2 regions of the Clostridioides sp. LIBA-7678 genome follow, and region 2 is predicted to be linked to the other one. Evidence: a T-box and tRNA genes for the amino acid it is inferred to sense, from the RefSeq annotation. Region 2 holds a T-box; the other holds one or more tRNA genes.
What was found. A T-box is a leader RNA that pairs with one kind of tRNA and senses whether it is charged. The one in region 2 lies ahead of ileS (isoleucine--tRNA ligase), so its partner is inferred to be a tRNA-Ile.

Region 1 (15,309 bases), 1.3 Mb from region 2:
AGGCGTCAGCTCCTATACATCGTCTTGCGACTTAGCAGAAACCTATGTTTTTGGTAAACAGTCGCTTGGGCCTATTCTCTGCGGCCACCGGATGGTGGCACCCCTTATCCCTAAGTTACGGGGTCATTTTGCCGAGTTCCTTAACAACAGTTCTCTCGCGGGCCTTAGGATACTCTCCTCACCCACCTGTGTCGGTTTGCGGTACGGGTACCTTTAACCTCGATAGAGACTTTTCTTGACAGTGTGAAATCAGCTACTTCGCTACTAAATTTCGCTCCCCATCACATCCCAGCATTATCAAAGCGGATTTACCTACTCTGACTGCCTCAATGCTTGGGCACACATAACCAACAGTGTGCTTAGCTTATCCTACTGTGTCATCCCATCTCTCAAACGGTTATCGGTAGTACAGGAATATCAACCTGTTGTCCATCACCTACGCCTTTCGGCCTCAGCTTAGGTCCCGACTAACCCAGGGCGGACGAACCTTCCCCTGGAAACCTTGGGTTTACGGCCTGTGGGATTCTCACCCACATCTCGCTACTCATGCCAACATTCTCACTCCCATACTGTCCACATGTCCTTACGGTCATGCTTCAACCCGTATGGGAAGCTCCCCTACCCATCATAATGATGCCGTAGCTTCGGTAGTAAGTTTTAGCCCCGGAAATCTTCGGCGCAGGATCACTCGACCAGTGAGCTATTACGCACTCTTTGAATGAGTGGCTGCTTCTAAGCCAACATCCTGGTTGTCTGTGCAATCCCACATCCTTTACCACTTAACTTACATTTAGGGACCTTAGCTGACGATCTGGGCTGTTGCCCTTTCGACTATGAATCTTATCACCCACAGTCTGACTCCCAAGTATAAGATGACGGCATTCGGAGTTTGATAGTCTTCGGTAGGTGCAATACCCCCTAGGACATTCAGTGCTCTACCTCCGTATCTCTCACCTTGAGGCTAGCCCTAAAGCTATTTCGGGGAGAACCAGCTATCTCCGGGCTCGATTGGAATTTCACCGCTACCCACAAGTCATCCCCGAGCTTTTCAACGCTCGTGGGTTCGGACCTCCACGAAATTTTACTTTCGCTTCATCCTGCTCATGGGTAGGTCGCCCGGTTTCGGGTCTACGTCAAGTAACTGAACGCTCAGTTAAAACTCGCTTTCGCTACGGCTCCACACCTTAAGTGCTTAACCTTGCTACTTAACGTAACTCGTTGGCCCGTTCTACAAAAAGTACGCGGTCACACAAGAAATGTGCTTCCACAGCTTGTAAGTGCAGGGTTTCAGGTTCTATTTCACTCCCCTCCCGGGGTTCTTTTCACCTTTCCCTCACGGTACTATACGCTATCGGTCACTAGGTAGTATTTAGCCTTGGAGGGTGGTCCCTCCTGCTTCCCACAGGGTTTCACGTGTCCCGTGGTACTCTGGATCATATCTAAAGTTTTCTCGTTTAACATACAGGACTATTACCTTCTGTGGTGGGTCTTTCCAAACCTCTTCAATTACGATACCTCTTCGTTATGATATGTCCGCAACCCCAATAAAGAAAACTTTATTGGTTTGGGCTCTTCCGCGTTCGCTCGCCGCTACTTACGGAATCGAATTTCTTTCTCTTCCTTCAGGTACTTAGATGTTTCAGTTCCCTGAGTTCCCCTCATTAAGCTATGTATTCACTTAATGATACTTAGACATTACTCTAAGTGAGTTTCCTCATTCGGAAATCTTCGGATCAAAGTTTACGTGCAACTCCCCGAAGCTTATCGCAGCTTATCACGTCCTTCATCGGCTCCTAGTGCCAAGGCATCCGCCCTGCACCCTTAATAACTTGACCAGTTAAAAAGGTTTGATAGATTAAAGTCTATCAACTTGATAATTTTTAAAAGTTATCAGCTTTATATATTACAAATTAGATGTCATATCACTAAATATATATGCAGTTTTCAAAGTGCTAACGCACAACGCCAACGGATAAATCCCGTTGCTTAAAGTGCTAACGCACGTCGCCAACAAACAAACTTCACATTCGTTCAGTTTATTCTGTTGCTTAAAGTGCAATGTAAGAGTCTACTAGATAAATCAAAGATTTAAGTAATATGCTCTTAAATGGTGGAGATGAGGAGAGTCGAACTCCTGACCCCTTGCTTGCAAGGCAAGTGCTCTCCCAACTGAGCTACACCCCCAAATATGAAGTTCATAAAGAACTTTCAAAATTAAACAGTAGGCAATTCTCCTTAGAAAGGAGGTGATCCAGCCGCACCTTCCGATACGGCTACCTTGTTACGACTTCACCCCAGTTATTGATTCCACCTTCGACGACTTCTTCCAAAAGGTTAGATAATCGGCTTCGGGCGTCTCCAACTCCCGTGGTGTGACGGGCGGTGTGTACAAGACCCGGGAACGCATTCACCGCAGCATTCTGATCTGCGATTACTAGTAACTCCAGCTTCATGTAGGCGAGTTTCAGCCTACAATCCGAACTGAGAGTAGCTTTAAGGGATTAGCTCCACCTTACGGCTTGGCAACCCTCTGTACTACCCATTGTAGCACGTGTGTAGCCCTAAGCATAAGGGGCATGATGATTTGACGTCATCCCCACCTTCCTCCAGGTTATCCCTGGCAGTCTCTCTAGAGTGCCCAACTTAATGATGGCAACTAAAGACAAGGGTTGCGCTCGTTGCGGGACTTAACCCAACATCTCACGACACGAGCTGACGACAACCATGCACCACCTGTCACCAATGTCCCCGAAGGGAACTCTCCGATTAAGGAGATGTCATTGGGATGTCAAGCTTAGGTAAGGTTCTTCGCGTTGCTTCGAATTAAACCACATGCTCCGCTACTTGTGCGGGTCCCCGTCAATTCCTTTGAGTTTCACTCTTGCGAGCGTACTTCCCAGGCGGAGTACTTAATGCGTTAGCTGCGGCACCGAGGGGGGTAACCCCCGACACCTAGTACTCATCGTTTACAGCGTGGACTACCAGGGTATCTAATCCTGTTTGCTCCCCACGCTTTCGTGCCTCAGCGTCAGTTACAGTCCAGAGAGCCGCCTTCGCAACTGGTGTTCCTCCTAATATCTACGCATTTCACCGCTACACTAGGAATTCCACTCTCCTCTCCTGCACTCAAGTCTCCCAGTTTCAAGAGCTTACTACGGTTGAGCCGTAGCCTTTCACTCCTGACTTGAAAGACCGCCTACGCACCCTTTACGCCCAGTAAATCCGGATAACGCTAGCCCCCTACGTATTACCGCGGCTGCTGGCACGTAGTTAGCCGGGGCTTCCTCCTCAAGTACCGTCATTATCTTCCTTGAGGACAGAGTTTTACGACCCGAAGGCCTTCATCACTCACGCGGCGTTGCTGCATCAGGCTTTCGCCCATTGTGCAATATTCCCCACTGCTGCCTCCCGTAGGAGTTTGGACCGTGTCTCAGTTCCAATGTGGCCGATCACCCTCTCAGGTCGGCTACTGATCGTCGCCTTGGTAAGCCATTACCTTACCAACTAGCTAATCAGACGCGGGTCCATCCTGTACTGGCTCACCTTTGATATTTAAGAGATGCCTCTCAAATATATTATCCCGTATTAGCATACCTTTCGGTATGTTATCCGTGTGTACAGGGTAGGTTACCCACGCGTTACTCACCCGTCCGCCGCTCTTTACCGAAGTAAATCGCTCAACTTGCATGTGTTAGGCACGCCGCCAGCGTTCATCCTGAGCCAGGATCAAACTCTCAAATAAAAGTTTATCAGGCTCAGATACTATTGTTATCAAAATATCTGGCTTTATGGTTTGTTTCTTGTTTTATAAATTAACCTACTGTTTAATTTTCAAAGTTCTTTAAATTATTGTGGTGGGCCATCAGGGACTCGAACCCCAGACCTACCGGTTATGAGCCGGGCGCTCTAACCAACTGAGCTAATGGCCCACAATAATTTGTGGTGCCGAAGACCGGAATCGAACCGGTACGAGAGGTAAGTCCCGCAGGATTTTAAGTCCTGTGCGTCTGCCAGTTCCGCCACTTCGGCACATCACCTGGCTATGTCCTACTCTCCCAGGCAGTTTCCCACCAAGTACCATCAGCGCTAGAGAGCTTAACTTCTGTGTTCGGAATGGGAACAGGTGTATCCTCTCTGCTATTATAACCAGATTATTGTCTAAATTTTCATTTAATTTTTTTCTAAGACAAGTATTATAATAACATCTTTGTCTTATTGTGTCAATACTTTTTTTATTCGATTTTTTAATTAAAAAAGTATTAAAAATCTATAAGTTTTGACAAGTTTAAATATATAGAGTTAGCACTCTAAAAACTACACATATATTTTATTGAATGGACATCAAATAATTTGGTCAAGTCCTCGACCTATTAGTATCGATAAGCTAAATACATTGCTGCACTTACACCTTCGACCTATCAACCAGATAGTCTTTCTGGGGTCTTACCCTTGCGGTGGGAAATCTTATCTTGAAGTTGGCTTCGCGCTTAGATGCTTTCAGCGCTTATCCATTCCGTACATAGCTACCCAGCCATGCCCTTGGCAGAACAACTGGTACACCAGAGGTACGTCCATCCCGGTCCTCTCGTACTAAGGACAGGTCTTCTCAAATTTCCTACGCCTGCGACGGATAGGGACCGAACTGTCTCACGACGTTCTGAACCCAGCTCGCGTACCACTTTAATGGGCGAACAGCCCAACCCTTGGGACCTACTACAGCCCCAGGATGTGATGAGCCGACATCGAGGTGCCAAACCTCCCCGTCGATGTGGACTCTTGGGGGAGATAAGCCTGTTATCCCCAGGGTAGCTTTTATCCGTTGAGCGATGGCCCTTCCACGCAGAACCACCGGATCACTAAGTCCGATTTTCATCCTTGCTCGACCTGTATGTCTTGCAATCAAGCTCTCTTTTGCCTTTACACTCTACGTACGATTTCCGACCGTACTGAGAGAACCTTTGAGCGCCTCCGTTACCTTTTGGGAGGCGACCGCCCCAGTCAAACTGCCCACCTGACAGTGTCCCAAGACCAGATTCATGGCCTATGGTTAGAGTCCCAGTACTACAAGGGTGGTATCCCAAGGATGGCTCCGCCAAAACTGGCGTCCTGGTTTCAAAGCCTCCCACCTATCCTGTACATGTAGTACCAAGACCCAATGTCAAGCTACAGTAAAGCTCCATGGGGTCTTTCCGTCCTGTCGCAGGTATCCGGCATCTTCACCGGAATTACAATTTCACCGAGTCTGTTGTTGAGACAGTGCCCAAATCGTTACGCCTTTCGTGCGGGTCGGAACTTACCCGACAAGGAATTTCGCTACCTTAGGACCGTTATAGTTACGGCCGCCGTTTACTGGGGCTTAAGTTCACTGCTTCGATTGCTCTAACAGATCCCCTTAACCTTCCAGCACCGGGCAGGCGTCAGCTCCTATACATCGTCTTGCGACTTAGCAGAAACCTATGTTTTTGGTAAACAGTCGCTTGGGCCTATTCTCTGCGGCCACCGGATGGTGGCACCCCTTATCCCTAAGTTACGGGGTCATTTTGCCGAGTTCCTTAACAACAGTTCTCTCGCGGGCCTTAGGATACTCTCCTCACCCACCTGTGTCGGTTTGCGGTACGGGTACCTTTAACCTCGATAGAGACTTTTCTTGACAGTGTGAAATCAGCTACTTCGCTACTAAATTTCGCTCCCCATCACATCCCAGCATTATCAAAGCGGATTTACCTACTCTGACTGCCTCAATGCTTGGGCACACATAACCAACAGTGTGCTTAGCTTATCCTACTGTGTCATCCCATCTCTCAAACGGTTATCGGTAGTACAGGAATATCAACCTGTTGTCCATCACCTACGCCTTTCGGCCTCAGCTTAGGTCCCGACTAACCCAGGGCGGACGAACCTTCCCCTGGAAACCTTGGGTTTACGGCCTGTGGGATTCTCACCCACATCTCGCTACTCATGCCAACATTCTCACTCCCATACTGTCCACATGTCCTTACGGTCATGCTTCAACCCGTATGGGAAGCTCCCCTACCCATCATAATGATGCCGTAGCTTCGGTAGTAAGTTTTAGCCCCGGAAATCTTCGGCGCAGGATCACTCGACCAGTGAGCTATTACGCACTCTTTGAATGAGTGGCTGCTTCTAAGCCAACATCCTGGTTGTCTGTGCAATCCCACATCCTTTACCACTTAACTTACATTTAGGGACCTTAGCTGACGATCTGGGCTGTTGCCCTTTCGACTATGAATCTTATCACCCACAGTCTGACTCCCAAGTATAAGATGACGGCATTCGGAGTTTGATAGTCTTCGGTAGGTGCAATACCCCCTAGGACATTCAGTGCTCTACCTCCGTATCTCTCACCTTGAGGCTAGCCCTAAAGCTATTTCGGGGAGAACCAGCTATCTCCGGGCTCGATTGGAATTTCACCGCTACCCACAAGTCATCCCCGAGCTTTTCAACGCTCGTGGGTTCGGACCTCCACGAAATTTTACTTTCGCTTCATCCTGCTCATGGGTAGGTCGCCCGGTTTCGGGTCTACGTCAAGTAACTGAACGCTCAGTTAAAACTCGCTTTCGCTACGGCTCCACACCTTAAGTACTTAACCTTGCTACTTAACGTAACTCGTTGGCCCGTTCTACAAAAAGTACGCGGTCACACAAGAAATGTGCTTCCACAGCTTGTAAGTGCAGGGTTTCAGGTTCTATTTCACTCCCCTCCCGGGGTTCTTTTCACCTTTCCCTCACGGTACTATACGCTATCGGTCACTAGGTAGTATTTAGCCTTGGAGGGTGGTCCCTCCTGCTTCCCACAGGGTTTCACGTGTCCCGTGGTACTCTGGATCATATCTAAAGTTTTCTCGTTTAACATACAGGACTATTACCTTCTGTGGTGGGTCTTTCCAAACCTCTTCAATTACGATACCTCTTCGTTATGATATGTCCGCAACCCCAATAAAGAAAACTTTATTGGTTTGGGCTCTTCCGCGTTCGCTCGCCGCTACTTACGGAATCGAATTTCTTTCTCTTCCTTCAGGTACTTAGATGTTTCAGTTCCCTGAGTTCCCCTCATTAAGCTATGTATTCACTTAATGATACTTAGACATTACTCTAAGTGAGTTTCCTCATTCGGAAATCTTCGGATCAAAGTTTACGTGCAACTCCCCGAAGCTTATCGCAGCTTATCACGTCCTTCATCGGCTCCTAGTGCCAAGGCATCCGCCCTGCACCCTTAATAACTTGACCAGTTAAAAAGGTTTGATAGATTAAAGTCTATCAACTTGATAATTTTTAAAAGTTATCAGCTTTATATATTACAAATTAGATGTCATATCACTAAATATATATGCAGTTTTCAAAGTGCTAACGCACAACGCCAACGGATAAATCCCGTTGCTTAAAGTGCTAACGCACGTCGCCAACAAACAAACTTCACATTCGTTCAGTTTATTCTGTTGCTTAAAGTGCAATGTAAGAGTCTACTAGATAAATCAAAGATTTAAGTAATATGCTCTTAAATGGTGGAGATGAGGAGAGTCGAACTCCTGACCCCTTGCTTGCAAGGCAAGTGCTCTCCCAACTGAGCTACACCCCCAAATATGAAGTTCATAAAGAACTTTCAAAATTAAACAGTAGGCAATTCTCCTTAGAAAGGAGGTGATCCAGCCGCACCTTCCGATACGGCTACCTTGTTACGACTTCACCCCAGTTATTGATTCCACCTTCGACGACTTCTTCCAAAAGGTTAGATAATCGGCTTCGGGCGTCTCCAACTCCCGTGGTGTGACGGGCGGTGTGTACAAGACCCGGGAACGCATTCACCGCAGCATTCTGATCTGCGATTACTAGTAACTCCAGCTTCATGTAGGCGAGTTTCAGCCTACAATCCGAACTGAGAGTAGCTTTAAGGGATTAGCTCCACCTTACGGCTTGGCAACCCTCTGTACTACCCATTGTAGCACGTGTGTAGCCCTAAGCATAAGGGGCATGATGATTTGACGTCATCCCCACCTTCCTCCAGGTTATCCCTGGCAGTCTCTCTAGAGTGCCCAACTTGATGATGGCAACTAAAGACAAGGGTTGCGCTCGTTGCGGGACTTAACCCAACATCTCACGACACGAGCTGACGACAACCATGCACCACCTGTCACCAATGTCCCCGAAGGGAACTCTCCGATTAAGGAGATGTCATTGGGATGTCAAGCTTAGGTAAGGTTCTTCGCGTTGCTTCGAATTAAACCACATGCTCCGCTACTTGTGCGGGTCCCCGTCAATTCCTTTGAGTTTCACTCTTGCGAGCGTACTTCCCAGGCGGAGTACTTAATGCGTTAGCTGCGGCACCGAGGGGGGTAACCCCCGACACCTAGTACTCATCGTTTACAGCGTGGACTACCAGGGTATCTAATCCTGTTTGCTCCCCACGCTTTCGTGCCTCAGCGTCAGTTACAGTCCAGAGAGCCGCCTTCGCAACTGGTGTTCCTCCTAATATCTACGCATTTCACCGCTACACTAGGAATTCCACTCTCCTCTCCTGCACTCAAGTCTCCCAGTTTCAAGAGCTTACTACGGTTGAGCCGTAGCCTTTCACTCCTGACTTGAAAGACCGCCTACGCACCCTTTACGCCCAGTAAATCCGGATAACGCTAGCCCCCTACGTATTACCGCGGCTGCTGGCACGTAGTTAGCCGGGGCTTCCTCCTCAAGTACCGTCATTATCTTCCTTGAGGACAGAGTTTTACGACCCGAAGGCCTTCATCACTCACGCGGCGTTGCTGCATCAGGCTTTCGCCCATTGTGCAATATTCCCCACTGCTGCCTCCCGTAGGAGTTTGGACCGTGTCTCAGTTCCAATGTGGCCGATCACCCTCTCAGGTCGGCTACTGATCGTCGCCTTGGTAAGCCATTACCTTACCAACTAGCTAATCAGACGCGGGTCCATCCTGTACTGGCTCACCTTTGATATTTAAGAGATGCCTCTCAAATATGTTATCCCGTATTAGCATACCTTTCGGTATGTTATCCGTGTGTACAGGGTAGGTTACCCACGCGTTACTCACCCGTCCGCCGCTCTTTACCGAAGTAAATCGCTCAACTTGCATGTGTTAGGCACGCCGCCAGCGTTCATCCTGAGCCAGGATCAAACTCTCAAATAAAAGTTTATCAGGCTCAGATACTATTGTTATCAAAATATCTGGCTTTATGGTTTGTTTCTTGTTTTATAAATTAACCTACTGTTTAATTTTCAAAGTTCTTTATGCTTTATCTGTTTGCCCTTTTCTTGAGGACAAGTATTACTATACCAACTTTTCCTTTTAGAGTCAATAACTTTTTTCACATTTTTTACTTTCAAGTATCTCATTTATTTACATATGGTTATATTATCCACATTATAAACAACTGATTCATATTGTTTTAACTTATTATATTAAATATTATCCACATTATAAACATATTTATCCACAAATTACAAAATTTAATATTTTTTATACAAATATATGTATTATATGTAATTAGACTTATTTACTTAATTGATTTATACTATAAAATTTGTTTATAAGAAAGATACAAACCAAGAAATATTATTAAAAATATTCATTTTAAAGATTTTCTATTTTTTAAAATGCTTAATACCAATCTTGATGGCACTAGGTAAATTACTTTCTGAGCTCCTTGTCAACATTTAATCATTTATTTGAATTCTTCTCTTATAGTAACTAAAGATTTTTACATAACAACTAAACATTCTAGTTTCTTAGCAAAGAATCCATAAATTAATACTTGTATATCCTTTAGAAACTATCTATTAGAATCATCCAGCTTATAAAAGAGTTAAATAAAATACACGATAAGCATTTTTATTTAACAATTACATCTTATATGATGCAAATAAACAAAATTACATAAAGATAGACGGAGGTAAATACATTATTATATTTACTTCCGTCTATTTATATTTTATTCTGCTATGGATAAATCATCTTTCATATATTGTTCAACTAAAAATACTTTTTTATATTTCAAACTTTTTTGAACATCAATTATTCTTTGATTTGATGAACCTCTGAACTTTAAACTTATATCTTTTTTCTCAGCCATAAACTTTCCATCTACTAAAATATCAATTTGTTTTAGTAAATTTAAATTTTTAAAATATCTACTATTTTTTTTATCTAATAACTGCTCAAATGTGAATCCAGTATATGACCATACATCCAGTCCATTTCTTTTAGCTTCTTTTGCTACTTCTTCTAATGGTTCTGGCTGTAAAAATGGTTCTCCTCCTGATAATGTAATACCTTTTTGTAACTTTAATGATTTTATCTTATTTATAATTTCTTCTGTATCCATGTAAAATCCCCCACATAAATCATGTGTCTGAGGATTATGGCATTCTTTGCAATTATGGATACATCCTTGAGTCCATATTACCATCCTTAATCCTGGTCCATCAACTATACTGTCATGGCTTATAGTAGATGACATTCTTATTTTCATAACTTATTCCTCCAAATAAAACTATCTATGCTTTACTCTATCTCTTACTTCAGCTTTTTTTGCATTATTAAATCTGTCAACTGTACCAACTAAGTAACCTGTTATTCTTCTTATTCTTTCAAATTTGATATCACTTTCATCTTCATTTCTTCCACATACAGGACATATGTTACTTCCTATTACACCTGAAAATCCACATATTGGATCTCTATCTACAGGATGATTTATGCTTCCATATCCTATACCTAAGTCTTTCATAGCTTTTATAACTGTTTCAAAAGCTTCTAGATTATCTGATGGATCTCCATCTAATTCCACATATGTTATATGACCTGCATTCGTCAGTTCATGATATGGAGCTTCTATCTCAATTTTGTCATATGCACTTATATTATAATAAACTGGTACATGGAATGAATTAGTATAATATTCTTTGTCTGTTATACCTTTAATCTCTCCATATACTTTTTTATCTATTTTAGTAAATCTACCTGAAAGACCTTCCGCTGGTGTACCCATTAAAGAGAAGTTTAATTTATATTTATCTGTGGCTTCGTCCATTTTAGCTCTCATGTGTGACACTATTCTTAATCCTAATTCTTGGGCTTCTTTGCTTTCTCCGTGATGTTTACCCATAAGAGCAATAAGACATTCTGCTAAACCTATGAATCCAATTGTCAATGTTCCTTGCTTTATTACTTCTTTTAGTGTATCTTCTGGTCCTAAATCATCAGAACCTTTCCATACACCTTGACCCATCAAGAATGGGAAATTCTTCATTTTTTTATTTCCTTGAACCTCAAGACGTTCTAATAATTGCTCTATAATTAAGTCTATCTTTTCATCTAATTCTTCAAAAAAACTATCTAAATTAGCTTTCTCATCATTTACAATGCCATGCTTTATACCCAATCTTGGTAAATTAACTGTAGTAAAAGATATATTTCCTCTACCACTAACTGTTTCTGAACCACATACATTACTAAGTACTCTTGTTCTACAACCCATATATGTGGCTTCTGTATCTGGTTCACCTTTTCTGTAATATTTAGCATTAAAAGGCGCATCTAAGAAACTAAAATTAGGAAATAGTCTTTTAGCTGATACTCTGCATGATAATTTAAATAAATCATAATTAGGGTCTTCAGGATTTAAATTTACTCCTTCTTTAACCTTAAATATTAAAATTGGAAAAATTGGTGTTTCTCCATTACCTAGTCCTCTTTCTTGAGATAGTAAAAGATTCTTAGTTACCATCCTTCCTTCTTCAGAAATATCTGTTCCAAAGTTCACACTTGAAAATGGAACCTGTGCACCTGCTCTAGAATGCATTGTATTTAAATTGTGTATAAATGCTTCCATAGATTGGTATGTTTTTTTATCAGTTTCTCTATATGATTCTTCAAATGCAAAGTTTTGCATGTTATTTGCAAGTTCTTCATCAATATCAAAAGTTTCTATCAATTTCTTTTTTTCTGAGTTTATATATAATTCCTCTCTTTTAAGACCAACCTTTTTATTTGTTTCTTTTTCTGTATTATATACTATGTTCTTTATTGCATCATTATTTTCAATTCCTTTAAATAATTTCAATGCTTTAGCTAAGTTTCCTATGTAGAATTTCTTAAAGGTCTTATATACACCTTCAGCCAATCCATAATCAAAAAATGGTATACTTTGACCTCCATGTTGGTCATTTTGATTACTTTGTATAGCGATTGCAGCTAATGCTCCATAACTTATTATATCTTGTGGTTCTCTTAAAAAACCATGTCCTGTTGAAAATCCACCATTAAATAGTTTTTTAACATCTATCTGGCAACAAGTTAATGTACCCATATTTAAAAAGTCCATATCATGTATGTGTATATCTCCATTCTCATGGGCAAAAGAATGTTCTGGCTTTAATATATGAGTCTTACAAAATTCTTTAGATACAGTGCTTCCGTATTGTAGCATAGTCCCCATAGCTGTATTACCATTAATGTTTGCATTTTCTCTTTTTATGTCTGCATCTTCTGCATCCTCAAAAGTAATCTCCTCTATTGCCTTCATCAGTCTTGTTTTTGAATTTCTTATTCTACTTCTTTCAGTTCTATATATTATGTATTCTTCACTAGTTTTTGCATGACCAGTTTCTATAAGAATCTTAACTACTGAGTCTTGAATATCCTCAACACTTGGAACTGTTTCCGAATATTTATGATTTAAAAATCTTATTACTTCCTGAGTTAATTGCTCAGATAATTTATAATCAGGTACTATTCCTTCCCTTTCTGCAACATTTGTCGCTGCTAAAAATATAGCTCTTGTTATTCTATCTTCATTAAATGGGATTACTCTTCCATCTCTTTTTTTCACGAATTCAACCAATTAAAAAAACCTCCTATTACTATATATTGTATTTTATTAATCTACATACCACTATATGTAGTATATTAAGTCTAAAAAAATCCCCTTCAACTAAGTTAAAGGGATTATCTTAATAATTTCTATATTAAGATTACCAAATTTGTACATAATAGTCAAACTTACGCAAGTCATTGCAAATACTATCTAGATATTTTGAACAGTAGCGTTTCTAACAACTCTGAGAGTCAAAAATTTTTTCTCTTTTTTTTACACTAATTTTAGGCAAAAAACGTATAATTTCATGTACATTAATGTATATATCTACAAATTTCCTTATGTAAATTCTTTAAAACTGTCGTATAATATAAATAATAATTTAAAAGGAGGCATTTTATGTTATCAAAAAGACTAAACTTTATAACTCCATCCTACACAATAGGTATTAGTTCAAAAGTTAAAGAAATGGAAAACAACGGAATTAAAGTAATAAATCTTAGTATAGGAGAACCTGATTTCAACGTACCTAATAATGCAAAAGCTTATGGTATTGACTCTTTAAATAAAGATTGTACTAAATATGATTTAGTTCCAGGGTTAAAAATACTTAGAGAGGAAATTTGTAAAAAACTTATTGATGAAAATAATTGTAAATATTCAATAGATGAAATAGTTATATCAAGTGGAGCAAAAAACTCTATAACGAATACTTTGCTAGCTTTAACAGATGAGGGAGATGAAGTATTATTGCCAAAACCTTATTGGGTTAGTTATCCTGAAATGGTTAAATTAGTAAATGCTGTACCAGTTTTCATCGATACTAAAAAAGAAAATGGATTCAAGTTAACAAAAGATGAGCTTAAAAAATCTATAACAAATAAAACAAAAATTCTTGTAATAAATAATCCTTCAAATCCTACTGGTAGCATTTATACAAAAGATGAATTAATAGAAATTGTAGATGTATGTATAGAAAATAAAATATATATTTTAGCAGATGAAATATATGAAAAAATATGCTATGATGGGGAATTTACATCAATTGCCTCATTAAGTGAAGAAGCTAAAGATATAACAATAACTGTAAATGGTTTTTCTAAATCTGCTGCAATGACTGGATTAAGATTGGGATATACAGCATCTAATAAAACCATTGCTAAAGCAATGAGTTCTATACAGGGACATCTTATATCTCATCCAAGTTTAACAGCACAATACATAGCATATGGAGCCTTAAAAGATTGCTCAGCTGATATAGATAATATGGTTAAGACATATAAGTCTAGAAGAGACTTAATTACATCAAAATTAGACTCTATCGAAAATGTAGGATATGTAAATCCAAATGGCGCATTTTATGCATTTATAGACCTCTCTAAAGTATCTGAGAGATTTAAGTATAAAGATAGCTTTTCTATAGAATTTTGTAATCAATTTTTAGAAGAATATAACGTTGCAGTTGTTCCTGGAATAGCATTTGGTATGGATAAATATATTCGTATATCTTATGCTTGCAGTGAAAATACGTTCTTATCTGGATTAGATAAACTAAAAGAGTTTGTATATAAAATAATGGCATAATAACAATTTAAATTAAATGATGGTTAATATCCCAAATAAGCATATAAGATTTTTATTTACTAACTTAACTAAAATACTAGATAAAAAACAAAAGAGCTACTGATTTAAAAATCAGTAGCTTTATTTTTTAATTAAAATATTAAATTAAGTAAAATGTTGAATTAAAGTGCTAAGTTAATTTATTATAATAAAAAGATTACGTGGCTACGTCCTACTCTCCCAGGCAGTTTCCCACCAAGTACCATCAGCGCTAGAGAGCTTAACTTCTGTGTTCGGAATGGGAACAGGTGTATCCTCTCTGCTATTGTAACCACATAATCTTTATGCTTAATATTTCTATTAAGTTTTTAGAATCTAGTAATACTAGTTTCTTTAGAGTTAACACTCTAAAAACTACACATATATTTTATTGAATGGACATCAAATAATTTGGTCAAGTCCTCGACCTATTAGTATCGATAAGCTAAATACATTGCTGCACTTACACCTTCGACCTATCAACCAGATAGTCTTTCTGGGGTCTTACCCTTGCGGTGGGAAATCTTATCTTGAAGTTGGCTTCGCGCTTAGATGCTTTCAGCGCTTATCCATTCCGTACATAGCTACCCAGCTATGCCCTTGGCAGAACAACTGGTACACCAGAGGTACGTCCATCCCGGTCCTCTCGTACTAAGGACAGGTCTTCTCAAATTTCCTACGCCTGCGACGGATAGGGACCGAACTGTCTCACGACGTTCTGAACCCAGCTCGCGTACCACTTTAATGGGCGAACAGCCCAACCCTTGGGACCTACTACAGCCCCAGGATGTGATGAGCCGACATCGAGGTGCCAAACCTCCCCGTCGATGTGGACTCTTGGGGGAGATAAGCCTGTTATCCCCAG
Region 2 (15,309 bases):
AATAACAGAGATAATGATATTAAGAATGATGAATTAACTATTATAGACAAGTATGAGAATCGTTTAATTCAAATATTAAAAAGAGATTATGAAGAAAATCAGGAAAGTAAAAACACAACTGATAGTAAAAAAATATCAAATGAAAAAGAGACTTTTAAATTAGATAAATTTAATAATAGCTCAAACTCTACTTCTAATTCACATAGTAAAACTCAGAATTTTCAAGGTAGGAGTGTTATTTGGGGTGGAATTATAGTATCAGTTATGTCATTTTCAATAGTAGTAGTAAATCCTGGTATCATAAAATATGTAGATAAATTTATAAAACATAAAAAATAGACAGAATCGTTTAAAGCATTTTAAGCTTATTAAAAAATTAATAGGAGAACAATATGAATAAAATAAATAAAATTTTTCTTCTTATAAATTTATTAACTATAATTTTTATAATTTTACCAAGTAAGAGTTTCTCACAAGAAAATAATTGTTTAGAAGATTTTAAAAATTGGGTTGTAAAAAATGAAGATAATAAGAAAGAAATAGTTTATACTCTTCCTTGCGATATGATAGTAGATAATTATTTTGAATTTAGTATTCCATATGGAACTAATATTACAATAGATACAAATAAATATAAGATACTTATAAAAGATAAAGGACATTTTAATATTAATGGAAACAAGCTAAATATAATTGGAGAGGGTGGAAGTGAAGGAGTAATACATGTAGAAAAGGGAGGAAAATTAAATATAGGAATAGATAATATAGTTGCATTAAATGGAACTGCGTTATATGTTGAAAAAGATGCAAATTTGAGTATAGATAAATATTATGAGGAGATTGGAAATATAAAAGCAAATGGAGAAAATGCAATAGGAATTTATTCGGAAAATGATATTAGAGTAGATTCTAAAACAATTGAAGCTGATGGAGAAAATGCAATAGGAATTTATTGTAAAGGAGAAGTCGAAATAGAAGATACCTCAATAATTATACATAGTGGTAATAAGAAGCAAAATGTATTATTGGAAAATAAAAAAGTTAACTCGATTGTATCAGAAGCAAATAAGATTTATATTATTGGAGAACAGAATACAATTACTCCAGATATACCTCAGAATAAGAATTACGAGATAGTAAATTGTAACTATAGAGGGATTAGAGCTTTTGAAAAAGAAATGAACATATCAAAAGAGGATAAAGTAGAAGATATAATATTACCAGATAAAGTACGTTTAAGAACTTCTAGTATGAACTCTATAGATTTAGATGTTGAGTGGGATTTATCAAACTATTATAATGATTTAAATAATAATACAGAGTTTATTATAATAGGTAAATTTAAAGAAGAAGATTTAAATGAGAAGAACATAATTGTAAACAATGATGTTATTCCTGTTTTACATGTCTATATTGTTAATAAAAAACCTATAGATGATTTAGAAGTATCTTTCTTAAATTTTAAAAATGGTTATCTAGCTATACTAGATTATAGTATGCCATATAGTGCTAAAAAAGTATTTGTGGAATATTCAGAGGATGGTGTAAATTGGGTAAGTGAAGAATTAGAGAATATTAGTAATCAGGTTATGCTTGATTTTGAAGATTTCAAGTTACGATGTTTTAGGATAAAGGTAGAAGGTGGATTGAAAGAAGGTTATTCAAATGTGTTTTTAAAGCCTGGATTTGTAATGGGAGGAGGAGGTAATCAAATTACACCAGATGATGAACAAGAAGTCGATGATGATAGTGGAGACCGTGGAGGTGGAGGTAGAGATGACCCAGATAGAGAAGACCCAGATAGAGAAGACAATAAGATTAATTCAGGTGTAAATAATAAAAATAACAATAATACTGATGAGCAAAGACCATTAGATTCAAGTAATGTCACAGAAGATAATGGAGAAGAAAAAAATAATAATCTACAAGATGAAGAAAATAATAAGTCACATGAAAAACATACTGAAATAGATAAAGAAATACACAAAGAAAAGAGTGAAGAGAATATCAATAATAAAGTTAAAAATAATAATTTGATTGAAAAAAATAAAATTGAAAATAATTTAGAACAAGACCTAAAAGAAGGTTATAAGGAAAATAATGAATTTTCTAAAAATACACATAAAGATAAAGTAATTTTAAGTAAGACAGATGGTATTGAAGTAAATAATTCTAATGATAAACTAAAATCTATTTCAAAGCCATATGATAAGACTCAGAGTTCTAAAAGTGAGCTTATAATTAGAGTTAAAATCATAGTTTTAACCATGTTATTTTCAGTAGTAGTAATAAATAGGGATATTATAAAATATATAGATAAAATTATAAGATTAAGAATTAATAAATAAAATACATTAAAGAGACATAATTTTACTTGACAGAATAATCAAATAGGAGAAAAAAATGAATAAAAAAAATAAGATATTTCTTCTTATAACTTTATTAGTAAGTATTTTTATAATTTTACCAAAGAAGAGCTTTTCTCAAGAAGACAATTGTTTGGATGATTTTAAAAATTGGATTGTAAAAAATGAAGATAATGAGGGAGACATAGTTTATTCTCTTACATGTGATATGGTAATAGATAATTATTTTGGATTTAGTATTCCCTATGGGACTAATATCACAATAGATACAAACCAATATAAAATACTTATAAAAGATAAAGGTAATTTTAATATTAGTGGTAATAAGTTAAATATAATTGGAGAAGGAGGGAATGAAGGTGTAATACATGTAGAAAGGGGAGGCAAATTAAATATAGGAATAGATAATATAGTTGCACTGAATGGAACTGCTTTATATGTAGAGAAAGAAGCTAAATTAGTTCTAGCTACATATTATGGAAAAACTGGTAATATACGTGCAAGTGGAGATAACGCAATAGGAATTTATTCAGAAAATGATATTAAGGTAGAATCTAGAATAATTGAGGTTAATGGAAAAGATGCTGTAGGTATTTACTGTAATGGAGAAGTGGAAATAGAGAGTACATCAGTAATTGTTAATAAGAATAACCAACAAAACACAATCGCAAATAATACAAAAGGCGAATCAATTGTATCAAAAACTAAGATTGTTTATATCATCGGTGATGGGAATGTAATAATGCCAGACATACCACAAGATGAAGATTATAATATTATAAGATGTAATCTTAGAGGCATTAGTGTATTTGAAGAGGAATTGATATTAACAAAAGATGATAAAATTGAGGATGTAGAGCTCCCAAAAGAAGTAAGTCTAAAAACTTCAAGTGGAAAAATTGCAAATATAAATGTAGAGTGGGATTTATCAAATTACTATACTGATTTAAATAAAAATCTAGAGTTTATTATAAGAGGTAAATTTGATGAAAATATTCTAAATGAAAAAAATATAGTATTAAATCAAGATGTTTTTCCAGTTATAAATATCTCTATTAGAAATAAGGAGCCTATAAATAATTTAGTTGTGTATTTTAGAAACCGAGAATATGGTTATACAGCTGTCTTAGATTATGACATGCCATATAATGCAAAAAAGGTATTTGTGGAATATTCTGATGATGGTATAAGTTGGATAAGCAGTGAACTAGAGTATATTACAAATCAAGTCATAATTAATTTTAAAGATTTTAAGTTGAGATGTTTTAGAGTAAAAGTAGAAGGTGGATTAAGAGATGGGTATTCAAATATATTTTTAAAACCTGGATTTGTATTAGGAGGGGGGAATAATCAGATTACACCAGATGATGAACAAGAAAATGACGATGCTGGTGGTGACCGTGGAGGAGGAGGAAGAGATGACCCAGATAGAGAAGAAGATAATAATAGTAGTAATGATGAAAAAACTCCTAATACTCCAAATGACAACAATATAGAATCTGATTCTAGCAGTACTACAAGTAAGAATCCTCCAAAAGATAACGATGATAATAATATAACTAGTGATGAAGAAAAAGATGAGATTTTAAAAAATGAAGATGAGTTAAAAAATGAGGATAAATCTAATAAAAGTTTTATCTTAGAAAATGATAATAAAGGCCTAAAACAAAAAACTGTATTTAGCACTAATAATCAATCATATTTTTATAATGAAGATTTTTATAATGACAATTTAGATATGAATAATAATCAATCAAAAACAAATAATCAAGTAAATCACAATAATGAAAAAAAAGATGAAACTAATACTAAATTATCACCTAAAAAATATAGCATTGGAAAAGAGAGTTTCATTTTAATTGGAGTGTTAAGTTTAACTATGTTTTGCTCTATATTGATTGTAAATCCTGGCACAAGAAAAAATATAATTAGATTCATAAAAATAAAAAAATAATTTTTAGAAAGGTATTGCTTATCAAATTATGAGTTTGTTAAGTGATACCTTTCATTATTATGAAAACTATATATTGTTATCAATAAAATGTACAATACATATAATTTGACTAAATAGTATAAAAATAATAGAATATTGAAAAAAAATTGACAAATGAAGGTATAGGTATTAAAATATATTAAATATATACATAAAAAGTGATTTACTAACAAATAAATGAAATATATGCTAATAAAAAGTTCAATTTGTAAAAATGTAAGATTTATAAAAAAATAAGGGAGGATATTATCATGAGAGCAATTTTAACAGTAATTGGAAAGGACAAACCAGGTATAGTAGCAGGAATCAGTGATGAGTTATTCAAGCAAAATATTAATATAGTAGATATTTCACAAAAGATATTACAAGAGTATTTTACAATGATTATGATAGTTGATTTAGAGAAAGCATTAAATTCTTTTGAGCAAACGGTTGAAGACTTAATAAAAAGAGGAAAAGAATTATCAGTAGATGTAAAAATTCAAAGAGAAGAAATATTTAACTCAATGCATAATCTGTAAAAAACAGTAATAGGGAGGTGATAATAGTGAATGTAGGAAATATACTTGAGACAATCAAAATGATAGATGAAGAACAATTAGATATAAGAACTATAACTATGGGGATTTCTTTATTAGATTGTATAGACCCTGATGGAGATAAGGCTAGAGAGAAAATATATAACAAGATTATGAATTCTGCTAAAGACTTAGTAAAAGTTGGAAAAGAAATAGAGCGTGAATATGGTATTCCAATTGTAAATAAGAGAGTATCAGTAACTCCAATATCTATTATTGCAGGTGCAACAGATGAAAGTGACTATGTAAAGTTTGCACAGACATTAGATAAAGCTGCAGAGGATTTAGGTATAGATTTTATAGGTGGATTCTCAGCATTGGTTCAAAAAGGGTATACAAAGGGTGATAAGATATTAATTAAATCAATTCCAAAAGCCTTGGCAAGTACAAATAAGGTATGTGCTTCAGTAAATGTAGGTTCTACAAGATGTGGTATAAATATGGATGCAGTAAAAGAAATGGGAGAAATTATAAAAGAAACTGCAGAATTAACGAAAGATGCAAAGGGATTTGGTTGTGCAAAACTAGTAGTATTCTGTAACGCAGTTGAAGATAATCCATTTATGGCAGGAGCTTTCCATGGTGTTGGTGAAGCTGATAGGATAATAAATGTCGGTGTAAGTGGTCCTGGGGTTGTTAAAAGAGCCTTAGAAAAGGTAAAAGGAGAGCCATTTGATGTTGTAGCAGAGACAGTTAAGAAGACTGCCTTTAAAATTACAAGAGTTGGACAATTGGTAGCAAAAGAAGCTTCTAGTAGACTGGATGTACCATTTGGAATAATAGACCTATCATTAGCACCTACACCAGCTATTGGAGACTCAGTGGCAAATATATTAGAAGAAATGGGTCTTGAAGTTGTTGGTACTCATGGTACTACAGCAGCGTTGGCTCTTTTAAATGATGCTGTTAAAAAAGGTGGAGTTATGGCTTGCTCACATGTTGGAGGTCTAAGTGGTGCATTTATACCAGTATCAGAAGATGCGGGTATGATTGATGCTGTTATCAAAGGTGCTTTGAGTATAGATAAGCTTGAAGCAATGACTGCTATTTGTTCTGTAGGTCTTGATATGATAGCTGTTCCAGGAAGTACTACAGCAGGTACACTGGGAGCTATGATAGCTGATGAGGCAGCAATAGGTATGATTAATAATAAAACTACAGCAGTTAGAATTATACCAGCTCCAGGATGTGACGTAGGTGATATGGTGGAATTTGGAGGTCTTTTAGGGCGAGCACCAGTAATGCCTATAAATACAAATTCGTCTGAGTTATTTACTCAAAGAGGAGGAAGAATTCCAGCTCCTATACATTCATTTAAAAACTAAGTATGTTTACATATAGTAATATTTAAATAAATATTTATAAGATTGAATTAAAGATATTCATATATTATATTAAAAATTATAATTAAAACAATAATTCTAAAAATTATTTATTAAAATTATTTATTAAAATTATGATAATAATAAAGCGATATATAACCTAGTAAAATGGTCATATATCGCTTTATTTTAATACTATCTAATTAATATAAAATTTTTTATGTATTTTAAAAGTTATGCTATCTAATAGTAATTATACTAATTTTTGATGTTTGGTATATCAACTAAATAAAAAACTAAATTAAAAAATAAAAAAGTTAAAAAATAAAAATTTATCTAAATATTCAACACACATAATAATTATAAATATAAATAAAAAATAAAACGCTTGCAATAAATAAAATTGCTACAATATAAAACTCTACTATTTAAAATATTGACTTAAAATATAAATTTATAAATCTTATAAATTTAAGCAATTTCTTCTTCTACATCAGTACCACGTATTTTGTCAGCAGTAAGAACTTTAAAGGTACTGAATATTTTTGAGCCTACAAATCCTGCAATTACATTAAATAAAGCACATAGTCCAGCTGTTATAAGAACTTGATTAACTGGATTATAAGCAAACATTATAGCAAATCCAGCCACAGGTGTAGCTGTACCTGGTGTCATGTTTACAAGACCCATCAAAGCTACAATGATACCAGAAAAAGCTCCTCCAAAGAAATTAGTAGAATATATTGGTATTGGATTAGCTGAAATTATGTCTGATTGAGTCAGGGGTTCAATAGCAACAGATATAATATCTTTTTTAGAACCTAACTTTAATCTTGCGAATAGTGTTGAGTTCATAAAAGCTGAACCAAAAGCTCCTAATGCTCCTATTGCCATAGGAAGACCAGTAAGACCGATTATAGATGTAAGAGCCATTGAACTAAGTGGGGATGTTCCAACCACTGTTATCAGACCTCCTAATATAATTCCCATTATTATAGGGCTAATATTAGTAGCCTCTATTAGAACTTGTCCAATTTGTAATAGTGTACTATTAACTAATGGGTCTACATTTGATGCTATAAAACGAGATAGTGGAGCACATAAAAGTATTACAACTACTAAATCTACTCCAGGTGGTACTTTTTTCTCTATAAACTTAATTAAGAAAGAAACAAAGTATCCAGCAACGAATCCAGATAATATAGAGAAATCTAAACATGATAGTCCTATTAAAACTGCATAAACTGGGGATACTCCTAAAGCTAAAGGTACAAGTATAGCAGCAGCAACTCCACCAAGACTACCATTAGCAGCACCAACACTTCTAAAAAATTCCATACCTAGAACATCACCAAGTAAAGAAAGGTTGAATGCCTCTACTAAAAAAGTAGCACATGCAGCATTTGCTAAGGCTCCCATAGCTTTCATACCATATGGAGCTTTGTAACTAAAAATTGTGAAACAACATAGAACCAATAAAAGTAAACCTGTTCCTAATAAAATTTCTGACATAAGAAAATCCTCCTTGTATTTTTTTTAGGACATAAACCTTTGTTGTGATAACGTTATCCTAATGCATGAATGCCTAAATGAATTAATATCAACAAAACAAAAGTCATTTTAAATTTTAATTGGTTTTATATTGCATCTAAAAATAAAAATAACTATAAAAGAATATAAAGTAAGTTTGAGATGTAAAATGTAAATTAAACTTATACTTTATAATATAATTATATATAAATAATACAGTCTTGTATAGGAAGATTGATAAAAAATAAATTTAATATGAAAAAAACAATTATTAATACATAAAATATTAGTCTATAAAAAAGGAATAAACATTTTTTAGAAGAAGTACTTATAATGATAGAAATTTTATAGGGGGAGAGTTTTTGAAAAAGATTAAATATACCAGATTGATGATACTTGGTATTCTTATATATTTAGTATTTAATGTTTTAGTAATGATTATTAGCAAAAATGTAGATACATTGGTATTAAAAGTAGAAAAATTTGATGCAAAGATTCATGTAGAAGGAAATATAGAAAAAGATGCTAATGACCAAAGCAATTATCTATCAGCATACATAAGTAAAGAAGATTCTAAGAACTTTGAAAAAAATCAAAATGTAGCAATTGAATATCGTAAGAAAAAAATAGATGCAAAAGTTTACAAAATATATAAAAATAATAATAAAATAATGCTAAAATTAAAAATAAGTAACCAAATTGTTTCAAATCAGGATACAAGTGTCGAAGAATTTGATATAATATATAATCAGATGGAGTGTTTAAAAATACCTAAAACTTCTATAAAAACAAAAGACAATAAACGTGGTGTATATGTAATTGATGAACAATCACAAAGTGTAAAATTTGTCATATTAGAAGGAATAACTTATGAAAATGAATCTTCTGTATTTGTGGATTATTATAAAAATGACATAAATGGGGTGACAAGTGTTAATCTATATGACAAAATAATTTTAAGACCTAATTGTATAAACACAAATATAAGGATAAAGTAGGTGATAGTAATGGGTTCTATTAAAGATAATTTATCTGAGATAAGAAGTAAAATTGAAAAGGCTGCAAAAAAGGTAAATCGAGATAGCGAAGAAATAACCCTTTTAGCAGTCACAAAAACTGTGGATGTGGATTTAGTTAATGAGGCAATGAATGAAGGAATTACTTCTGTTGGTGAAAATAAACCACAAGAATTGGCTAGAAAGTATGATATTATAGGTGACAAATTAAACTGGCACTTGATAGGAACTTTGCAAACGAATAAAGTTAAGTACATAATAGATAAAGTTTGTATGATACATTCTTTAGATAGAATTGCATTATGTGAAGAGATTCAAAAACGTGCAGAGCAAATAAATAGAGAGATAGATTGCTTAATACAAGTGAATATATCTAAAGAAGAATCTAAGCATGGACTTGATAAAGATGAAGTTATAGATTTTGTCAAAGAAGTGTCAGAAAAATATAAAAATATAAAGATAAAAGGTCTAATGACAATGGCACCTTTTATAGAAGATGAAAATGAAATAAGAGGTGTATTCAAAGGTCTTAAAGATTTATCAACACAAATAAAAGAGCTAAATATACCTAATGTAGAAATGGATGCTTTGTCAATGGGAATGAGTCATGATTATGAGATTGCTATAGAGGAAGGGGCTACCATTGTTAGGGTTGGAACATCAATCTTTGGAGAAAGAAACTACAATAAAAAATAATTACTCAAATCTGAATAAATTCTAAGGAGGAAGTTAATAATGTCAAATGGAATAATATCTAAATTTAAGAACTGGATAGTTGATGAAGAAGAAGATTACATTGAAGAAGAATATGAAGGTGGTATGGACGATATAGTTCAAGAAGAAGAAATAAATAGTGGATTTAGTACTGCAAAAGCAAATAAAATTGTAAATTTACATACAACAAGTCAAATGAAAGTTGTAATAGTTGAACCTAAAGTTTATGATGAAGCTGCAACTATAGCAGACCATCTAAAACAAAGAAGGGCAGTTATAGTGAATTTGGAAGGGTTGACTAATTCTGAAGTTCGTAAATCTATATTTAACTTTATGAATGGAGCAGTTTATGTTTTAGATGGAAGTATACAAAAGGTTTCTAAATCAATATTTATACTAGCTCCTAACAATGTGGATATAGATGCAAATATGAAAAAAGAATTAGAAAGTAAAGCATTCTTCCCTTGGCAAAATAAATAGTAAAAAGGCGGTTAATATATGGGAACAATAAGAATTGCACTTTATTATCTTTTGGATATAATAGCATGGATGATAGTTATAAAAAGCTTGATGACTTGGTTTCCAAATGGAAGACAAAGCAAAATTTTCGAGATTTTAGAAAATCTTACAGAGCCAATAGAAGGACCAATAAGGTCAATAATGTACAGATACACAAACGGACCTATAGATTTTTCTCCTTTAATTGCAATAGTATTATTGATGTTCCTAAGACAATTAGTATTGGTTATATTCTAAGGTGATAGAATGGATAAATTAAAATTAACAAATCACATAAAGGATATAGACTTGAAAAATAAAATGTTTAAAGTAATAGACAAGGCTAATAGTTGTATAAAAAACTATGATGTTAAGTTTACTGAGTTTCTTAATCCATATGAAGTGAAAAATGCTGTAGCGATATTAAATTCTACAAATGAAATAAAATACAGTGTGGATGGAGGTTATGAACAAGCTGAAAGAAGCACTGTATTTATTTATCCATTTTACATGGAATATGAGGATATAGAAGATACTCTTAGATTTTTACAGATAGAAGGGAATTTCAAATTTAAAAATATATCTCATAAAGATTATTTAGGTGCAATTATGAGTCTAGGTATAAAAAGAGAAAAAATTGGAGATATAATTATACATGATAGCTTTTGTCAAGTAATTGTAAGTAGTGATATTTGCGATTTTATAATCGTGAATTTGGAGAAAGTTTCAAGAAATAATGTAATTGTAAAGGAAATTTCCAGAGAAAACATTGTTAATAGTTCTTCAAAATATAAGGAAGTATCATTTACAGTATCTTCAGATAGGTTAGATTGTGTCATAAGTGGTCTTTACAATATATCTAGACAAGATAGTGCAAAATACATAAATGGAGAAAAAGTCCATGTCAATTATGAAAAGATAACTTCAACCTCTAAAATAGTTAAAAATGATGATTTGATTTCTGTTAGAGGCAAAGGAAGAGCTAATGTAACACAAATAGGAGATATTACTAAAAAAGGTAAAATAAAAGTTCAAGCAAGATTAATTGTATAAGGACTAATTTAAATTATAGCTGGGAGGAAATGTAATGCTAACTCCAATTGAGATAGAAAATAAAGAGTTTAAAAAAGGTTTAAGAGGGTATAGAGATGAAGAGGTTGATGAATTTTTAGACATCATTAAAGAAGATTATGAATCTCTATGTAGAGAAAATACAGCTCTTAAAGAAAAATTAGGATTATATCAAGACCAAGTAAACAAGTATGAAAATATTGAAGAGACATTAAAAGCTACTCTAATAACTGCTCAAAGTGCAGCAGAAGACACTTGTAGCGCGGCTAATAAAAAAGCTAAAATAATTGTTGAAGAGGCAGACTTAAAAGCTAGACAAATTATAGAACAAGCCAATAATCGTGTTATAGAGATAAGAAAAGAGTATGATGCTTTAGTTAAAGAATTTAAGATATTTAGAAATAAATTTAAATCACTATTAGAAGATGAGATAAGAAGTGTTGATGAAATTTTTTATGATGTAGATGAAAAATGTGTAAATGCATTTGAAGGAACAACAGTGTATAATTATAGTAATGATGAAGCTGCTACAACTCTAGAATAAAGCTATGATTTATTGGATTTTTAGGTGAAATTATTGTAGAAGTTTGAGAAATCTATAACAAAAATTTAAAATAGGATAAAAATGTGAGAAAAATAGAAATTATTATATTTTTCAAAAATATATTGACTATTCAAATTATTTGTTATAGAATTTCATATAAACACAGATAAATTTTTAAAAGCGTTGATAGAGACAATTATCTTTAGATAATTTTACAGAGAATTGGGTATGCTGAGAACCAATGAATTTATAAAGGTAAAAATCACTCTTGAGCTGCAGGCTGAACGATTAAATTCTATTAAGCTGTGCCGGTTAGTACCGTTATACTATTAGAGTGTTATATGTGGATAGCATTAAGTTCACATATAGAATTAGGGTGGTAACGCGATTTATAACTCGTCCCTTTGTTTAAAGGGGGCGAGTTTTTTAGTATTTAAATTTATGTGAAAGAATAAAAAATTTTGGAATTATAATATTTATAGGAAAGGGTGATTTATATGGCGAAATTTAAGCCATTAGTGGACAGTTCAGTAAAACAAGCAGAAGCACAAGTTTTTGATTATTGGAAAGATATAAATATACTTGAAAAAACTTTAGAAAAAGGGGAAAATGACCCAAGTTTTGTATTCTATGAGGGACCTCCTACAGCCAATGGAAATCCTGGAGTACACCATGTTTTATCTAGAACACTTAAAGATTCAGTTTGTAGATATAAAACAATGTCTGGTTATCAAGTAAAGAGAAAAGCTGGTTGGGATACACACGGATTACCAGTTGAAATACAAGTAGAGAAAGAATTAGGTCTTACTAGTAAGCAACAAATAGAAGAGTATGGAATAGCTGAGTTCAACCAAAAATGTAGAGAATCAGTTTTCTCATTTGAAAAACAATGGAGAATAATGACTGAGAGAATGGCTTATGAAGTTGATTTAGATAATCCATATATAACTTTAGACAATAACTATATAGAGTCTGTATGGTGGATACTTAATAAATTCAACAAAGAAGGATATATCTATGAAGGGCATAAAATACTTCCTTATTGCCCAAGATGTGGAACTGGTCTTGCTAGTCATGAGGTTGCACAAGGATATAAAGAAGTAAAAACTAATACAGTTATAGCTAAATTTAAGAAAAAAGATGCTGAGGAATATTTCCTAGCATGGACAACAACTCCATGGACTTTACCATCAAATGTTTCATTAACAGTAAATGCTGATGTTGATTACTTAAAAGTTAAGAAAGGTGACGAGGTATATTATGTATCTAAACCTTTAGCTAATAAAGTACTAGGTGAAGATTATGAAGTTTTAGAAGAAATGAAGGGTAAAGACTTAGAAGGATTAGAATATGAACAATTAATGCCTTTTGTAGAAGTTGACAAAAAAGCATTTTTCATTACAGTAGGAGATTATGTAACTACTGAAGATGGTACTGGAATAGTTCATACAGCACCAGCATTTGGTGAAGATGACTATAATACAGGTAAGAGATATGATTTACCAGTTGTACAACCAGTAGATGAAACTGGTAAATTTACAGCTACTCCTTGGGAAGGTAAATTTGTAATGGAAGATGGGCTAGATGTTGAAATAATAAAATGGCTGGCTTCTGAAAATAAATTATTTAGTAAAGAAAAAGTAGTTCATAACTATCCACATTGTTGGAGATGTCAAACTCCACTAGTATACTATGCAAAACCAAGTTGGTATATAGAGATGACTAAACTTAAAGATAAATTAATAGAAAATAACAATGGTGTAAAATGGTTCCCAAGCTTTGTAGGTGAAAAGAGATTTGGAAACTGGTTAGAAAATCTAAATGACTGGGCAATATCAAGAACTAGATATTGGGGAACTCCACTTCCTATATGGAGATGTGAATGTGGTCATACAGATTCAGTAGGTTCAAGAGCTGAATTAGCTCAAAAAGCTATAGAAGATGTAAATCCAGAGACAGTTGAACTTCATAGACCATATGTAGATGATATACATTTAAAATGTGAAAAATGTGGAAAACCAATGACAAGAGTAACAGAAGTTATAGACTGTTGGTTTGATAGTGGGGCTATGCCATTTGCTCAACACCACTATCCATTTGAAAATAAAGAGAACTTTGACCAATTATTCCCAGCTGATTATATATCAGAAGGTATAGACCAGACTAGAGGTTGGTTCTACTCATTACTTGCAGTATCAACATTTGTATTAGGTAAAGCACCATATAAGAGTGTGTTAGTTCCAGACCTTGTACTTGATAAAGAAGGAAAGAAAATGAGTAAATCAAGAGGAAATACAGTAAACCCAATGGAGTTATTTGACCAATATGGAGCAGATGCATTAAGATGGTATCTACTATATGTTTCTCCACCATGGACTCCAACTAAATTTGATATGGATGGATTAAAAGAAATACAAAGTAAATTTATAGGAACTATGAAGAATGTATATAACTTCTTCACTTTATATGCAAATACAGATGATATAAATCCAACTGAATTCTTTGTAGAATATAAAGATAGACCAGAACTTGATAGATGGATACTATCTAAGTTTAATAAATTAATGAAAGATGTAGAAGAAAATTTAGCTATATTTGAATTAAATAAGACTTTAAGAATGATACAAGATTTCATAAATGATGATTTATCTAACTGGTATATCAGACGTTCAAGAAGAAGATTCTGGGCAACTGAGTTAACAGAAGATAAAAAGGCAGTATATAATACAACTTATGAATTATTACATGGTCTTTGCAGAGCTATAGCTCCATTTGCACCATATATGTCAGAAGAAATGTACAGAAATCTAACAGGAGAAGTATCTGTTCACTTAGCTGAATATCCTAAGCCTAATGAAGAATTAATGGATTCTAAATTAGAAGAAAAAATGGATTTAGCTAAAAATCTAGTTACTTTAGGTAGAGCTTCAAGAGAAGTTGAAAGAATAAAAGTTCGTCAACCATTACAAAAAGTATTAGTAGATGGTAAGTTTGAAGATACAATAAGTGATGTAGTTGATTTAATAAAAGAAGAACTTAATGTTAAAGAGGTAGTATTTGCTAAAGACTTAGATGAGTACATGAACTTTAGTCTAAAACCAAACTTTAAGGCAGCAGGACCATTACTAGGTGCTAAGATGAATTTATTTGTAGTAGCATTAAATAAATTAAATGCACATGAAGCTGTTAATAAACTTGAAAATGGTGAAAGTTTAACAGTTGATTTAGATGGTGAAGCTTTTGAGTTTAATAAGGATTTAGTGTTAATAGGTATAACTGCTAAAGAAGGATTTAATGTATCTGTTGAAAACAATCTTTTCGTTATACTAGATACTAAGTTAACTGAAGAATTGGTTGATGAAGGTTATGCTAGAGAATTTATATCTAAAGTACAGCAATTAAGAAAATCTAATAACTTTGAAGTATTAGATAATATAGTGATAGATTACTGTGGTGATGATGAAATTGCTAAGGCTGTTGACCATTTCGATGAATATATCAAGTCTGAGACTTTAGCTTTAGAAATAAACAGAGTGGATGATAAATCTTTAGAAGAACAAAACTTAAATGACCATATGACAGGTATAAAAGTTACAAAAAAATAAAAATAATAGTTAGTTAATTAAAATCCCTATAGAAATTAGTTTATAAATTTCTATAGGGATTTTTTAATACAG

Region 1: it has a tRNA-Ile gene. The T-box ahead of ileS (isoleucine--tRNA ligase) is inferred to sense a tRNA for this amino acid. The anticodon was not compared.

The regions. Positions count from the first base shown of each region.
Region 1 covers NZ_CP196987.1:140,747-156,055, reverse strand. The annotation lists rRNA gene ACTG46_RS01055 (23S ribosomal RNA) at 1-1,835, opposite strand, end outside; tRNA gene ACTG46_RS01050 (tRNA-Ala) at 2,109-2,184, opposite strand; rRNA gene ACTG46_RS01045 (16S ribosomal RNA) at 2,240-3,742, opposite strand; tRNA gene ACTG46_RS01040 (tRNA-Ile) at 3,853-3,929, opposite strand; tRNA gene ACTG46_RS01035 (tRNA-Leu) at 3,941-4,029, opposite strand; rRNA gene rrf (5S ribosomal RNA) at 4,035-4,151, opposite strand; rRNA gene ACTG46_RS01025 (23S ribosomal RNA) at 4,351-7,247, opposite strand; tRNA gene ACTG46_RS01020 (tRNA-Ala) at 7,521-7,596, opposite strand; rRNA gene ACTG46_RS01015 (16S ribosomal RNA) at 7,652-9,154, opposite strand; gene nrdG (anaerobic ribonucleoside-triphosphate reductase activating protein) at 9,957-10,496, opposite strand; gene ACTG46_RS01005 (anaerobic ribonucleoside triphosphate reductase) at 10,518-12,869, opposite strand; gene ACTG46_RS01000 (pyridoxal phosphate-dependent aminotransferase) at 13,242-14,426, shown strand; rRNA gene rrf (5S ribosomal RNA) at 14,625-14,741, opposite strand; rRNA gene ACTG46_RS00990 (23S ribosomal RNA) at 14,856-15,309, opposite strand, start outside.
Region 2 covers NZ_CP196987.1:3,043,920-3,059,228, reverse strand. The annotation lists gene ACTG46_RS14450 (hypothetical protein) at 1-339, shown strand, start outside; gene ACTG46_RS14445 (hypothetical protein) at 393-2,348, shown strand; gene ACTG46_RS14440 (hypothetical protein) at 2,404-4,320, shown strand; gene ACTG46_RS14435 (ACT domain-containing protein) at 4,611-4,880, shown strand; gene ACTG46_RS14430 (PFL family protein) at 4,907-6,262, shown strand; gene ACTG46_RS14425 (PTS sugar transporter subunit IIC) at 6,731-7,771, opposite strand; gene ACTG46_RS14420 (biotin/lipoyl attachment domain-containing protein) at 8,152-8,787, shown strand; gene ACTG46_RS14415 (YggS family pyridoxal phosphate-dependent enzyme) at 8,797-9,501, shown strand; gene ACTG46_RS14410 (cell division protein SepF) at 9,541-9,999, shown strand; gene ACTG46_RS14405 (YggT family protein) at 10,018-10,275, shown strand; gene ACTG46_RS14400 (YlmH family RNA-binding protein) at 10,285-11,070, shown strand; gene ACTG46_RS14395 (DivIVA domain-containing protein) at 11,105-11,632, shown strand; T-box leader at 11,807-12,039, shown strand; gene ileS (isoleucine--tRNA ligase) at 12,130-15,237, shown strand.